Regions from separate parts of the Klebsiella sp. WP3-W18-ESBL-02 genome, predicted to be linked through region 3. Evidence: riboswitches for the same ligand, from Rfam matches in the RefSeq annotation. Region 3 holds a riboswitch; each other region holds the start of a gene.

Region 1 (5,038 bases), 550 kb from region 3:
ATTTCCCCGCGCCGCTCGGGCCCAGCACCGCCACTTTTTCGCCCTGCGCAATGGTGGCGCTAAAGCGCATCGGCAGATGCTGGTACAGCCAGGTGACATCATTCAGTTTTAGCATGGCGTCCGGGTAATTTTTCAATAAGGGTAAACAGCAGGAAACACAGCAGCAGCAGAATCAGCGCGGTCGCCGCGCCGTCCTGGCTGCGGTAGGCGCCAATCTGCTGATAGAGATAAAACGGCAGCGTGCGGAAATTGTCATTACCAAACAGCGCCACCACGCCGAAATCGCCAATCGACAGTACGCAGGCAAAGGCCAGCGCCTGCGCTAAAGGGCGTTTGAGCGCGCGTAGCTCAACGATCCGCAGGCGGTGAATGCCGGACAGACCTAACGAAGCGCACAGCACGCTGTAGCGGGCGGTGATGTCGCGCATTGGTGTTTCAAGCACCTTGAGCGCGTAGGGAACCGCCATCAGCGCGTTGGTGAAAATCACGATCCCGTCGGCGGCGTCGGGCAGGCCGACGGTATTATTGAGTAACAGGAAGAAGCCGGTCGCCAGCACGATGCCCGGCATAGCGAGGATCAGCATGCCGCTGAGCTCCATGGCCTGACCAGCGAGCGCTCGGTTACGCGCCCGCAGCTCGCGGCTGCTCCACAGCAGCATCATGGTGAGTACCACGCACAGCAGCCCGGCGGCGAGCGCGATCCGCAGCGAGGTGCCGATGGCCTGCCACAGGATCGGCTGGGCGAAAACGTTCAGCATCGAGGGTTGAAGGCCATCGACGACCACCGCCAGCAGCGGCGGCAGCATCAGCAGCAGCGTGAAGGCGATGAGCACGCCGTCGGTAATGCGGCTATGCCAGCGATCGTCCGGGTCCCGCCAGCCTTGGATCTGGCTAGCGCCAACGGCGATTGTCCGGCTCATTCTCTGACTCAATAACACCAGCGTCAGGCAGCAGGTCATTTGAATTAATGCCAGCATGGCCGCGCGCGCCGGGTCGTAGTCAAAATTCAGCGCCTGGTAGATGGCCAGCTCAATGGTGGTAGCGGAAGGGCCGCCGCCCAGCGACAGCACGGTGGCGAAGCTGGCGAAGCAGAGCATGAAAATCAGCGTGGCAATGGGCAGAATTTGCCGGCGCATCCACGGCCACTCGACGTAGCGGAAAAACGGATAGCCGCGCATGCCCAGTTGGGCGGCCAGCTGGCGCTGCTCGCCGGGGATCTGCTCCAGCGCTTGTAGCAGCAGACGGGTGGCCATGGGCATATTGAAAAAGACGTGCGCCAGCAGAATGCCCTGTAGGCCGTAAGGGGAAAATTGCCACTGCCAGCCGAGCCAGGCGAACAGCTGCGACAGCCAGCCCTGGCGGCCGTAAACGCTGAGGATACCAAACACCGCGACCAGCACCGGGAGAATGAGCGTCATTGCGCACAGCCGCAGCAGCAGCTGGCGGCCGGGAAAACGTCGTCGGTACAGCGCGCGGGCGAGAAAAATAGCGGGCAGCACCGACAACAGCGCCGAGAGAAACGCCTGCCAGAATGAAAAACGCACGACGTGCCACAGGTAGCTATCGCCGAGCAGCGTAGACCATGAGGTTTCCGGGGCGTTGAGCCACAGCGCCAGAAAGGCCGCCAGGGCGACGGCCACCATCAGCGCGGTGGCCGCGAGGCCCGGGTAGAGCCAGCCCGGAATTAGCGGCTGGCGGCGCGGAGCCATGTATTAATCCAGTTCTGGCGTTCGCTGGCGACCTGCTGCGGCGTGAATTCGAGCGCGGTCTGCGGTTTGACCAGACCGTTAAAGCCTTCCGGCAGGGCGACCTGAGTCACCGGGTACATCCAGTTACCGGTGGCGACGGTGTTCTGGAAGCCTGGCGAAACCATAAAGTTCAGGAATTCATCTGCCAGCTTTTGTTGTTTGCTGGCTGCGGTTTTGGCTGCCACCTCAACCTGCAAATAGTGGCCTTCGGCAAACGGCGCCGCCGCATAATTATCTTTCTTCTCTTCGATAATATGGTAGGCCGGCGAGGTGGTATAGCTGAGCACCAGGTCGCTTTCCCCTTTCAGGAACAGGCCGTAGGCTTCGCTCCAGCCCTTGGTGACGGTGACGGTCTTCGCCGCCAGCTTGTGCCAGGCTTCCGGCGCTTTGTCGCCGTAGACTTTTTGCATCCACAGCAGCAGACCTAAGCCGGGCGTACTGGTGCGCGGGTCCTGGTAGATAACGCGCCACTTCTGGTCGCTTTCCACCAGTTCTTTCAGGCTCTTCGGCGGGTTTTTCAGCTTGTTTTTGTCGTAGACGAAGGCGAAGTAGCCATAGTCGAACGGCACGAAGGTGTCGTTGTTCCAGCCACCGGGAACCGTCACCGCGCTCGCCGGAACGTTGCTTTTGGCGAACAGTTTGGTGTCGGTGGCCGCCTGCAGCAGGTTGTTATCCAGCCCCAGCACCACGTCCGCTTTGCTGTTTTTGCCTTCCATTCGCAGACGGTTAAGCAGCGAAACGCCATCTTCCAGCGCCACGAACTTCAGCTCGCAGTGACAGTCGGCCTCAAAGGCTTTTTTCACCGCCGGGCCGGGGCCCCAATCGGCGGCAAAAGAGTCATAGGTGTAGACCGTCAGGACCGGTTTTGCGAACGCCGGTACGGCAACCAGCACTAACAGGGGGAGGAATTTCTTGAGCACTTTGCACCTCAGTAAATGGGTGGCAAAGGATTTTGAGTTAGCCTCAAATCCCTTCGCCGGGATTATCCGGATCAGGTTCGACGGGTATCTCTCAGCCACGCATCTGGCGCAGCACCCCGTTGAGAACGGCACATTGTAATGATTACGTGAATAAATCAAAAGCCCTATGGATTCGGCGGCGCAAACCAGGCGGATTTAAAGTCAAACCAGCCCAGGGTATTCATGCGTACGCCGCGCATACTGCGCTGGCCCTGGAGCATCAGCCAGTGGTGGATCAGCGGTACCATGCGCTGATTGGCCAACAGCTGCTGGCACCAGTCGGCCTGTGGCAGGTTGCCCGCTCGCCAGCGTCGTGCGTCCTGTTCCCAGTCAATCGGGATGCAGTGGCGGATCAGCGGGACTTCATACAAATAGGCAAACAGTGAAAAATCGAGCGGCAGCGTAAAGTTAGCGCTGTTGAGCCAGATGTCGCTGACCCCTTCGCCGCGGTGCCATTCGTCGTAATCCACCTCCTGAATGTTGAGTTTGACCTGATGTTCGGCCAGCAGCGCCTCCATAATCAGGCTGATGGTGCGGTGCTCAACGTGTTCGCGGTAATAGGTGAGGGTCACCGATTCCAGCCCGGCGGGTTTTTCGCAGGGGCGACTGCGCGCATGGTGCCAGCGCGGTAACAGGCCGTAGGCCGGGAACCAATGGCTCTGGTGCTGCTCTCCTGCCCGATAAAGCAGATTATTGGGATGAAAGACATGGCTGAGCCACTGGCGCACCGCCGGGTTATTGCCGAGCGGGCTGCGGGCGTCGAACAGCAGATAATAGCAGCCTTCCTCAAGGCGGCTTTCGACCGCTTTTTCGCTCTCGGTGGAACCTTCCAGCGTCAGGCCGCCGTTTGGCTCTTCGCTGATTTCCTGAAGCACCCAGACGTTCACTTCATCAATCAGCGCCCGGAAGCCAAAATAATCATCAAAGGCGAGGATCTTCAGCTGGTTAAGATTGTTACGTGCGACCGCGTACGGCCCGGTGCCGACCGGCATCCGCGAGAAATTGGCCAGCGTTTGCCATTCGCGCGGCAGGATCATCGCCGACACCTGGCTTAATAGCCACGGCAGCCAGCGGTCGGCTTCGGCCAGGTGTACATCCAGCACCCAGGCGGTAGGGGAGTGGATGCGCGTGATGTTGGAAAACAGCGGTAGCGTCATGCTGCGCTCCAGAGAGGCGATCACATCCTCCATCTCCAGTTCACGCCCGTGATGGAAGTGAATGCCGGGGCGCACATAAAAACGCCAGTGCAGGGGGGTAATTTCCTGCCAATGGTGAGCAATATCGGCTTCCAGTTCCCCATTTGCCTCATTTACGCGGGTTAACGCATTGAAAATCTGACGGGCGATGTGGGTTTCCGAGCGGCGCAGCGCGGTACCGGGCAGCAGATTATGCATCGGGCGATAGTAAAGAACCCGTAAAATGTGCCGCCCCTGGCGGAAACTACGGCCCAGATGAGACACCAGCATCTGACGGACCGCCGCTTTGTCTCCGACCAACTGCACCAGCTGATCGATCCGATCCTGTTCCAGAAGATCTTCCGCGCGCTGTTGCTGTAATGCCAGCCCGGTATAAAGGAACGTGAGTCTGGAACGCTTGCCGCGTCCGGCCTCCGCCTCCCACGTCAGCCAGCCGCGCGCTTCCATGGTATTTAAGAGCGTGCGCATATGGCGGCGCGAACAGTTCAGCAGCGCGGCGAGATCGTTGAGCGTTGTCTCCTGCGATTTGCCTTCGCAGCACTGCCATAAACGGATGAACTGCTGTTGTAATCGACCTGAAGGCATAAAAGGGGAACTCCTGATAAAAACTCAGCAATTTATTAATCCCTATATTAGGCCAATAATGGATTTCGATGAAGCGAGGAGGTGTCTATGAAGGGGTCTACCATCCATCAGTTCTACCAGCGCTATTTTGCCGCGACGCAGAGTATTTCCTGGCTGGCCCGCCAGGCGACGGCGCAGCGGCTTGACGTTCTGAACGCGCTGATGCAGTGGGAAGTTACGAAACCGACCTCTGAACATTAATTCGCCTAATCATGTGTGACTGAGTATTTGCCAGCAGGTATCATCTGCTGGCTTTTTTTTATTCTTTCTCGCGTGCTTAAAGGATTTCTCATGCTCTGGTTAATGACGATGGGACGACGTCTCAACGGTGTGTACGCCGCTTTTATGCTGGTGGCATTTATGATGGGCGTTGCGGGGGCGCTACAGGCGCCGACGCTGAGCCTGTTTCTCAGTCGTGAAGTGGGGGTGCCGCCGTTTTGGGTTGGGCTGTTTTACACCGTTAACGCCATCGCCGGGATCGTTGTTAGCCTGGCGCTGGCAAGACGATCCG
Region 2 (5,038 bases), 2.2 Mb from region 3:
TCTTATATTCAGGCCTGACTTTCTCTATGGAATCGAATCCTCACGCGCCGTTGAGCAGTTTTATCGATCTCATGCTGGATGCTGTTTTTGCAGTAGATGCCCACGCTAACATTGTTTATGCAAGCGCGTCATGTGAACGTATTTTTGGCTATACGCCGCAAGAACTCATCGGCAAAAACATGTTCGATATGATGCTACCGGAAGATCGAGAATTAACACGAAATTCAGTAGTAGAAATCATGGCTGGCCGCCCGCAGTTCCATTTTGAAAACCGCTATGTGCATAAAAATGGCCAGACCGTCAATATTATGTGGTCGGCACGCTGGTCCCCGGCTAATCAATTACGCATTGGCGTTGCGCGGGATATTACCGAACGCAAACGCTCTGAATCATTACAATCCGCACTGTACGCTATTTCTGAAGCGGCACACACGGCTGAAGATTTACTCAAGCTATTTCAGCGTATCCATGAGATCGTCGGTACGCTGCTTCCCGTCGATAATTTTTCGGTCACGCTTTACGACCCGCAAACGGGCCAACTGACCTTCCCGTATCACGTGGATGCGTTTCAGGAAATACCCGCGCCGTTTACGCTTATTCCCGGGACATTTTACGCGGAGGTGATTCAAACGGGTCAACCGCTACTGCTGACGCCCGAGAGAATGGCGGGCCGCCATGAAGAACTGCGCATTTCGTTTGGCCTGAATCCATCCTGCTGGCTTGGGGTTCCGCTTAAGTCACAGAAAGGCACCATCGGTGTTCTGGTCGTCAAAAGCTACCCGGACGGCGTACGCTATAACGAACAGGACCAGGAGCTATTGCAGTTTGTGTCGACGCAGATTGCGACGGTTATTGAGCGTCAGCAGATGCAGGCTCGGTTACAGCATATGGCACAGTTCGATCAGCTGACCGACCTGCCAAACCGTAGCCTTTTGTTCGATCGCCTTAGGGCTGCGCTTGCTACCGCGCGCCGTGAAGGGGGGCATTTGTCGCTGCTGTATATCGATCTCGATAAATTTAAGCAGGTTAACGACACCCTGGGCCACGGGATAGGGGATTTACTCCTGCAAGCCGCCGCGGACCGCCTGACGCGCTGCGTCGTGAAATCCGATACCGTTGCGCGTATCGGCGGCGATGAGTTTGTGATTTTGATTGAGAACAGCGCGTTGCCGGACGACGCTTTCGCGGTGGCAGAAAAAATTGTTGAGGCTTTCGCTTCTCCTTTTGTGCTGGGAGAGCACCGTTTGGCGATTGTCCCGAGTATTGGCATTGCGCACTATCCTGAACAGGGTACCAACGAACGTCAGCTGCTCGATTATGCCGATAAAGCGATGTATCTGGCGAAAAAAGCAAAGCGTCCTGATGGAAAATGATTTTTACTTTATTAATAAATCAATGGGTTGTGTTAAATGGGGCGCAGCGAAGATATCTGACCTCCGCGCGTTTGCTGCAAAATAGGCCCGATGAAATGCGCCGGTCGTTTTCGCCCTGGCGGCGTTTGGGTGTCTCGTCGCGATGCGCTCTGTCTGACTGCCAGCGGGTTATTGGGCTTGTTTGTCCGGCTGCCTGCTGGCATTATTCTGCGCGGCGATTAACAGTCTGTTAATCGTAATCAATTGATTTGAATGACTCGGGGTGCCCTTCCTTGCGAAGGCTGAGAAATACCCGTACCACCTGATCTGGATAATGCCAGCGTAGGGAAGTCAGAGGCCGACCGGCCATTGCTTCTTCGCGTTATGGCAGGAGCAAACCATGCACGTTGACCTGCTTAATTCCGCGCAATCTGCGCACACCGCTTCTCTTCTTCACCAGCATGCCCCCCTTGTTCACTGTATGACGAATGACGTCGTGCAAACCTTCACGGCGAATGTCCTCCTGGCCGTGGGGGCATCTCCCGCGATGGTTATTGATGCCGGAGAGGCCGCGCAGTTTGCCGCGCTTGCCGGCGCGCTGTTGGTTAACGTGGGCACCTTAACCCACTCGCGTGCGCTGGCGATGCGCGCAGCGGTTGACAGTGCCAATCGCGCAGAAACGCCGTGGACGCTGGATCCGGTGGCGGTGGGGGCGCTGACGTTACGCAGCGATTTCTGCCGCGAACTGCTGCGCCTGACGCCGTCGGCCATTCGTGGGAACGCCTCCGAAATCCGGGCGCTGGCCGGTGAGAGCCTGGGCGGGCGCGGGGTCGATACCACCGATACCGCTGCCGCCGCGCTGCCTGCGGCGCAGAAGCTGGCGCGAGAAAGCGGGGCGATTGTGGCGGTGACCGGCGAGGTGGATTACATCACCGACGGCGAGCGCACGCTGGCGGCGAACGGCGGGGCGGCGCTGATGACGCGTATCGTCGGCACCGGCTGCGCACTGTCGGCGGTTGTTGCGGCCAGCTGCGCGCTGCCGGGCGATCGCCTGCTCAACGTGGCGGGCGCCTGCCTGCTGATGAAACACGCCGGGCAACGCGCGGCAGAGGGCCGCGGTCCGGGGAGTTTTACCCCGGCTTTCCTTGACGCGCTGTACGCGATGCACGGGGAGGTGGCGGCATGAAACGTATCAACGCATTGACGATTGCGGGCACGGACCCAAGCGGCGGCGCGGGCGTTCAGGCCGATCTGAAAACCTTCTCGGCGCTGGGGGCCTACGGCTGCTCGGTGATGACCGCGCTGGTGGCGCAAAATACCCGCGGCGTGCAGTCAGTCTACCGGATAGAACCTGACTTTGTCGCCGCGCAGCTGGATTCCGTATTCAGCGATGTGCGTATCGACACCACCAAAATCGGCATGCTGGCCGAGACCGACATCGTTGAAGCGGTGGCCGAGCGTTTACAGCGCTATCGTATCCAGAACGTGGTGCTGGACACGGTGATGCTGGCGAAAAGCGGCGATCCGCTGCTGTCGGCGTCGGCGGTCGCGACTCTGCGCCAGCGCCTGCTGCCGCAGGTTGCGCTGATTACGCCAAACCTGCCGGAGGCGGCGGCGCTGCTCGGCGCGCCGCACGCGCGCAATGAACTGGAGATGCTGGAACAGGGGCGCGCGCTGCGGGCGTTGGGCTGTGAAGCAGTGCTGATGAAAGGCGGCCACCTGGACGATGCCGAAAGCCCGGACTGGCTGTTCACCGCTGACGGCGAAATGCGCTTTACCGCGCCGCGCGTGGACACCAAAAATACCCACGGCACCGGCTGTACGCTATCGGCGGCGCTGGCAGCGTTAAGACCGCGTTACGCCAGCTGGCAGGAGACGGTGCCGGTGGCGAAGGGCTGGCTGTCGAAAGCGCTGGCGCAGGCCGATACGCTGGAGGTCGGCGAGGGGATTGGTCCGGTTCACCACTTCCACGAATGGTGGTAGCTGTCCCGTCCGCGTGCCAGCCGCGCGCGTGCTAAAACCGACAAAAGTTGGACATTCTACGCCCCCGGTACCAGGCTTATCCTGCTCAAAAAAGTTGAGCAGGACATCCAGCCGACATGATGTCGGCGCTTACGGGAGCATAGCTATGACTGATATTGCGCAGTTGCTTGGCAAAGATGCCGACAGCCTTTTACAGCATCGTTGTATGACCATTCCAGCCGACCAGCTCTATCTGCCCGGCCACGACTACGTTGATCGGGTGATGATAGACAATAACCGCCCGCCAGCCGTATTGCGAAACATGCAGACGCTCTACAACACCGGCCGTTTAGCCGGAACGGGCTATCTGTCGATTCTGCCGGTAGATCAGGGCGTCGAACACTCGGCCGGGGCCTCATTTGCCGCCAACCCGCTCTATTTTGACCCGAAAAATATCGTTGAGCTGGCGATTGAAGCCGGCTGTAACTGCGTGGCCTCCACCTACGGCGTGCTGGCGTCGGTGTCTCGCCGCTACGCGCACCGTATTCCGTTCCTGGTCAAACTTAACCACAACGAAACCCTGAGCTACCCGAACACCTTCGATCAAACGCTGTACGCCAGCGTTGAGCAGGCGTTCAATATGGGGGCGGTGGCCGTTGGGGCAACCATCTATTTTGGCTCGGAAGAGTCGCGCCGCCAGATTGAAGAGATTTCTGCCGCCTTTGAGCGTGCGCACGAGCTGGGACTGGTGACGGTGCTGTGGGCCTATCTGCGTAATCCGGCGTTTAAGAAAGACGGCGTCGACTATCACGTCTCTGCCGACCTGACCGGTCAGGCCAACCATCTGGCGGCCACGATTGGTGCGGATATCGTGAAGCAGAAGATGGCCGAGAATAACGGTGGCTATAAAGCCGTTAACTTCGGCTATACCGACGATCGCGTGTACAGCAAGCTGACCAGCGAGAACCCGATTGACCTGGTGCGGTACCAGTTGGCGAACTGCTATATGGGCCGCGCGGGGCTGATTAACTCTGGCGGCGCTGCTGGTGGCGAAACCGATCTGTCTGACGCGGTGCGTACGGCGGTGATCAATAAACGCGCAGGCGGCATGGGCTTAATCCTGGGCCGTAAAGCGTTTAAAAAGTCGATGGCCGACGGCGTACAGCTGATTAACGCCGTGCAGGATGTTTACCTCGATAGCAAAATTACCTTCGCGTAATATTTGTCCTCCGTTCCCGTCCGGGAACGGAGGACGATCCCCTTCACACTTCTCTCTCCTTTTGTGAAAAACGTCACGCCTCATTGTGCGCATGCCCAAAAAACAGCCCGGTGTTAGCGGAATTTGTCCGTGGAAGGGCTGATATTTTGTGCTTAGATTAGTCATGAAACGCCTTTTCAATTCCCTGGAACCGATTTATCGGATAAGTGTTGGACACAGGATTGTGGTGCAAAAAGCGCCATTTCGAATGTTGTACTAAGGACACATAATGAAAATTGAATCTGTAAATGTCACCGTTTTCCAGCATCCTACCCGCCGCGTCTCCGACAGCGCCGGGCACTCCCATCCGGGGCCGGAAAGCATGGCAAAAATGGCGATGCTGACCATTACCGCCGATGATGGCAGCCAAGGCTACTCGTTCGCGCCGCCGGAAATTGTGCGCCCGTTTGTGGTGAATACCTTCTTCCGTAAAGTGCTGGTCGGCCAGGACCCGTTCAACCGTGAG
Region 3 (5,038 bases):
CCCACGGTGGCGTGAGCACCATCAACTGGCCGCCGAAACCGACGGCGCTGGCGGTCACCAAAGGCGTATTCAGCGACACGCAGGCGGCGTTAATTTCCTGACGCGTGGCCATGTTGTCGGTACAGTCGAGCACCACGTCGGCCCGCTCGACAGCGTGCCGCAGCGCATCGCCCGTCAGCCGCTGCTCAAGGACGACCAGCTCGCTGTCCGGGTTAAGACGCGCCAGATGGCGTTCCGCCGCCAGCGCTTTCGGGCGAGCAATGTCGTCGGTGGTGAACAATATTTGCCGTTGCAGATTGCTCAGATGAACGTCGTCATCGTCCGCCAGCGTCAGCGTGCCGACGCCCGCTCCCGCCAGATACAGCGCGGCAGGCGAGCCTAATCCGCCCAGACCGACAATCAGTACATGGCTGTCGAGCAGCTTTTGTTGGCCCTCAATAGCGATATCGCCGAGCAGGATCTGCCGGCTGTAACGCATAAAGTCGCGGTCATTCATCGCCGACTCCCGCTATGTCGAGCAGCTGCGCTGTGGCTGCCTGCCAGTCAGCCGCCTGGGTAATGGCGCTGACCACGGCAATGCTGCCGACGCCGGTTGCCAGCACTGCGGGCGCACGTTCCAGGCTGATGCCGCCAATGGCGACGGTCGGGTAATCTGCCAGTCGGTTAATATGGCTTGCCAGCTGCGTCAGCCCCTGCGGGGCGGAAGGCATCTGCTTGGTTTGCGTGGGGAAGACGTGGCCGAGTGCGATATAAGAAGGCTTAGCCGCCAGCGCGACGTCGATCTCCATATCATCGTGAGTGGAGACACCCAGGCGCAGCCCCGCCGCCTGAATCGCCGTCAGATCGGTGGTTTCAAGATCTTCCTGGCCCAGATGCACGCCGTAAGCGTTGTGCTTAATCGCCAGCCGCCAGTAGTCGTTGATAAACAGACGGGCGTCATAGCGACGCCCCAGTTCAATGGCGGCCATGACGTCGGCTTCGACCTCTTCATCACGCTTATCTTTAATGCGCAGTTGGATCGTGCGCACGCCCGCCTGCAGCAGGCGTTCAATCCACGCCACGCTCTCCACCACCGGGTAAAGCCCGAGGCGGAACGGCACGGTCGGGAAATCAGGCTGGTACATTATGCCTCCTCTTTTTTGAGGTAGATTTCACCGCCTTTGGCGCGGAAGTTCTCCGACATATCTGCCATTCCCACTTCAATAGTCTGCGCGGCGGCGTAGTCGCGTACTTCCTGGCTGATTTTCATTGAGCAGAACTTCGGCCCGCACATCGAGCAGAAATGGGCGACTTTGCCGGACTCCTGCGGCAGGGTTTCATCGTGATAAGCGCGGGCAGTGAACGGGTCGAGCGCGAGGTTAAACTGGTCTTCCCAGCGGAATTCGAAGCGCGCTTTCGACATCGCGTTGTCGCGGATCTGCGCACCCGGGTGCCCCTTCGCCAGGTCGGCGGCGTGGGCGGCAATCTTGTAGGTAATCAGCCCTTGCTTCACGTCTTCTTTGTTCGGCAGGCCGAGGTGCTCTTTTGGCGTCACGTAGCACAGCATCGCGCAGCCAAACCAGCCGATCATCGCCGCGCCAATGCCGGAGGTGAAGTGGTCATAGCCCGGCGCGATATCTGTCGTCAACGGCCCTAAGGTGTAGAACGGCGCTTCGTGGCAGCTCTCCAGCTCTTCGGTCATGTTGCGCTGGATCATATGCATCGGCACATGCCCTGGGCCTTCAATCATCACCTGCACGTCGTATTCCCAGGCGATTTTGGTCAGCTCGCCCAGCGTATGCAGTTCGGAGAACTGCGCTTCGTCGTTGGCATCCTGAATCGAACCCGGGCGCAGGCCGTCACCGAGAGAGAGCGAGACGTCGTAGGCGGCGCAGATTTCACAAATTTCGCGGAAATGTTCAAACAGGAAGTTTTCTTTGTGATGCGAGAGGCACCATTTCGCCATAATTGAACCGCCGCGCGAGACAATTCCGGTCAGGCGTTTAGCGGTCATCGGCACGTAGCGCAGCAGTACGCCCGCATGGATAGTGAAGTAGTCCACGCCCTGTTCGGCCTGTTCCAGCAACGTATCGCGGAACGCTTCCCAGGTGAGATCTTCGGCGATCCCATTGACCTTCTCCAGCGCCTGGTAGATCGGTACGGTGCCGATCGGCACCGGGCTGTTACGCAGGATCCACTCGCGGGTTTCGTGAATATAGCGACCGGTGGAGAGGTCCATCACCGTATCTGCGCCCCAGCGGGTCGACCACACCAGTTTTTCGACCTCTTCTTCGATAGAGGAAGTGACCGCCGAGTTACCGATGTTGGCATTCACCTTCACCAGGAAGTTGCGGCCGATGATCATCGGCTCGGATTCCGGGTGGTTGATGTTGGCGGGAATAATCGCCCGGCCCGCAGCGACTTCATCACGCACGAATTCCGGGGTGATATTTTCCGGCAGACGCGCGCCAAAGTTCATCCCCGGATGCTGGTGGCGCAGCACTTCACTACGAATACGCTCGCGGCCCATATTTTCACGGATGGCGATAAACTCCATCTCCGGCGTGACGATCCCCTGACGGGCGTAGTGCAGCTGGGTCGCGCGCTTACCGGCTTTGGCGCGCTTTGGCGTCAGCAGGCCGCTGAAACGCAGCTCGTCCAGGCCATCGTCGGCCAGGCGCTCTTTGGTGTAAGCGGAGCTGCGGTCGTCTAATTCTTCGCTGTCGTTACGCGCCGCAATCCACGGCTGGCGCAGTTTCGCCAGACCCTGCTGGACGTTAATTGCCACGTCAGGATCGCCATACGGCCCGGAGGTGTCGTACACCGGCACGGCTTCGTTGTCTTCAAATTGCGGGTTGTCTTTGCTGCCGCCAATCAGCGTCGGGCTCAGCTGGATTTCGCGCATCGGAATGCGGATATCCGGCTGCGAACCGGTAATATAAATGCGTTTTGAGTTAGGGAAGGCGGTCCCTTCCAGGGTATCGATAAAGTGTTGGGCTTGCGCGCGCTGTTCGCGGCGTGATGGTTTAGTAGTGGCAGACATAGCTCATTCCAAAAAAGTAAGGACGTGGCTTGTCAGACGACGGATGAAGCAAGAGAGGCGATCGCCCAGGGGCGATACGGTTGTAGATTGACTCTTGTTCCCTTCGCAGGTCTTAACCTGATCAGGTTCCGCGGATCCCGAATTAACGGTCTCAGCCCGTGCTTGCGCACTGGGCACTCCGACAAGAAGTAACCTCAGATGAGAGGTAATGAATGTAAACTACTCGTTAATGCAGTAAATCTCAAGCCGGGCGTTTCATTTCGCCCCCGTCGAGCGCATTAAACGTCAGCATGATGAGCTGATCTTCCAGTAAAAAACGTGCCTCCAGCGCTTCGCCAATATCAGACAGCGCCTGCTGGAAGGCATAAACGTTATCCTGGTCGATGGCGTTTTCCAGCGTGGAATCGTAGTAGTCCATAATTTGCTGGGTGTTAGCATCCAGCAGCGGCCAGATTTTTCCGGCGTTTAAAAGCGGACTCTCGCCTTCCATTTTATGGATAATGCGTTCATAAATACTGAAATGACCGGCAGAAAGGTAATCGACCAGACGCTGACAAAAGTCATCCAGCGCTTTCTCGTTAAGACGCATGAACGATTCTTTGCCAGGCTTAAGGCCAACCAGATTGTAGTAAGCCACGAGCAGGTGCTTACGAATATTCAGCCAGCGGTCGACCAGTCTATGGTGTCCTTTTACACGCTCTGTCAGGCTCTCTAACTGGTTTAACATAGGTTGACTCCCGCATCGGTAAGTGAAAATCTGCTCACGTCAATATGTAAATATTATGTTAATAACATGCCTGTGAAGCAAAGGTAGCGCAAGAGATATGGATCGTATAATTGAAAAATCGGATCGCGGCTGGTGGATCGTTAGTCACGAACAAAAATTATGGCTGCCGGCAGGCGAATTACCATATGGCGAAGCGGTAAATTTCGATCTTGTGGGTCAGCGCGCACTGCGGATTGGTGAATGGCAAGGGGAGCCGGTCTGGCTGGTTCAGCAGGCGCGCCGTCATGATATGGGGTCGGTTCGCCAGGTGCTCGATCAGGACGTTGGGCTGTTCCAGCTGGCCGGGCGCGGCGTGCAGCTGGCGGAGTTTTACCGCTCGCATAAATTCTGCGGCTATTGCGGTCACACAATGCACCCAAGTAAAACGGAATGGGCGATGCTGTGCAGCCACTGCCGTGAACGCTACTACCCGCAAATCGCCCCCTGCATTATTGTTGCTATTCGTCGTGATGATTCCATTCTGCTGGCCCAGCACGTTCGCCATCGCAACGGCGTGCATACCGTGCTGGCCGGTTTTGTTGAAGTGGGCGAAACCTTAGAGCAGGCGGTGGCGCGTGAAGTGATGGAAGAGAGCGGCATCACGGTGAAAAACCTGCGCTACATTACCTCGCAGCCGTGGCCGTTCCCGCAGTCGCTGATGACGGCGTTTATGGCGGAATACGACAGCGGCGACATCGTCATCGACCCGAAAGAGCTGCTCAATGCCAACTGGTATCGCTATGACGACCTTCCGCTTTTACCGCCGCCGGGCACCGTGGCGCGTCGGCTGATTGAAGATACGGTGGCAATGTGTCGGGCCGACTACGACTGACATGTTACAATGGGCGCATCAACGCTAAAGGAATGTAAAAATGACCGAACTGAAGAACGATCGTTATCTGCGTGCGCTGCTGCGCCAGCCCGTTGATGTGACCCCGGTATGGATGATGCGCCAGGCGGGCCGCTATTTACCGGAGTACAAAGCTACGCGCGCGCAGGCAGGGGACTTTATGTCGCTGTGTAAAAACGCAGAGCTGGCCTGCGAGGTGACGCTGCAGCCGCTGCGCCGCTTCCCGCTGGATGCGGCGATCCTCTTCTCGGATATTCTGACCATTCCCGATGCAATGGGGCTGGGGCTGTACTTCGAAGCCGGGGAAGGTCCGCGCTTTACCTCGCCCATCACCCGCAAAGCCGATGTGGAAAAGCTGCCGATTCCGGATCCGGAGGGGGAGCTGGGCTACGTCATGAAC

What was found. A riboswitch is a leader RNA that binds a small molecule or an ion and turns the genes downstream of it on or off. The one in region 3 is predicted to bind thiamine pyrophosphate.
Region 1: linked by a shared signal. The riboswitch ahead of thiB (thiamine ABC transporter substrate binding subunit) and the one ahead of thiC (phosphomethylpyrimidine synthase ThiC) in region 3 are both predicted to bind thiamine pyrophosphate.
Region 2: linked by a shared signal. The riboswitch ahead of thiM (hydroxyethylthiazole kinase) and the one ahead of thiC (phosphomethylpyrimidine synthase ThiC) in region 3 are both predicted to bind thiamine pyrophosphate.

What each region holds. Positions count from the first base shown of each region.
Region 1 covers NZ_AP021972.1:4,270,395-4,275,432, reverse strand. Annotated here, with positions in the region: gene thiQ (thiamine ABC transporter ATP-binding protein ThiQ) at 1-115, opposite strand, end outside; gene thiP (thiamine/thiamine pyrophosphate ABC transporter permease ThiP) at 99-1,709, opposite strand; gene thiB (thiamine ABC transporter substrate binding subunit) at 1,685-2,668, opposite strand; TPP riboswitch at 2,699-2,797, opposite strand; gene sgrR (HTH-type transcriptional regulator SgrR) at 2,833-4,488, opposite strand; gene sgrT (glucose uptake inhibitor SgrT) at 4,576-4,728, shown strand; gene H7R56_RS20625 (sugar efflux transporter) at 4,819-5,038, shown strand, end outside.
Region 2 covers NZ_AP021972.1:1,835,315-1,840,352, forward strand. Annotated here, with positions in the region: gene H7R56_RS08625 (sensor domain-containing protein) at 27-1,373, shown strand; TPP riboswitch at 1,622-1,718, shown strand; gene thiM (hydroxyethylthiazole kinase) at 1,753-2,538, shown strand; gene thiD (bifunctional hydroxymethylpyrimidine kinase/phosphomethylpyrimidine kinase) at 2,535-3,335, shown strand; gene fbaB (class I fructose-bisphosphate aldolase) at 3,481-4,533, shown strand; gene H7R56_RS08645 (mandelate racemase family protein) at 4,802-5,038, shown strand, end outside.
Region 3 covers NZ_AP021972.1:4,824,663-4,829,700, reverse strand. Annotated here, with positions in the region: gene H7R56_RS23140 (HesA/MoeB/ThiF family protein) at 1-496, opposite strand, end outside; gene thiE (thiamine phosphate synthase) at 489-1,124, opposite strand; gene thiC (phosphomethylpyrimidine synthase ThiC) at 1,124-3,022, opposite strand; TPP riboswitch at 3,104-3,213, opposite strand; gene rsd (sigma D regulator) at 3,264-3,749, opposite strand; gene nudC (NAD(+) diphosphatase) at 3,847-4,620, shown strand; gene hemE (uroporphyrinogen decarboxylase) at 4,661-5,038, shown strand, end outside.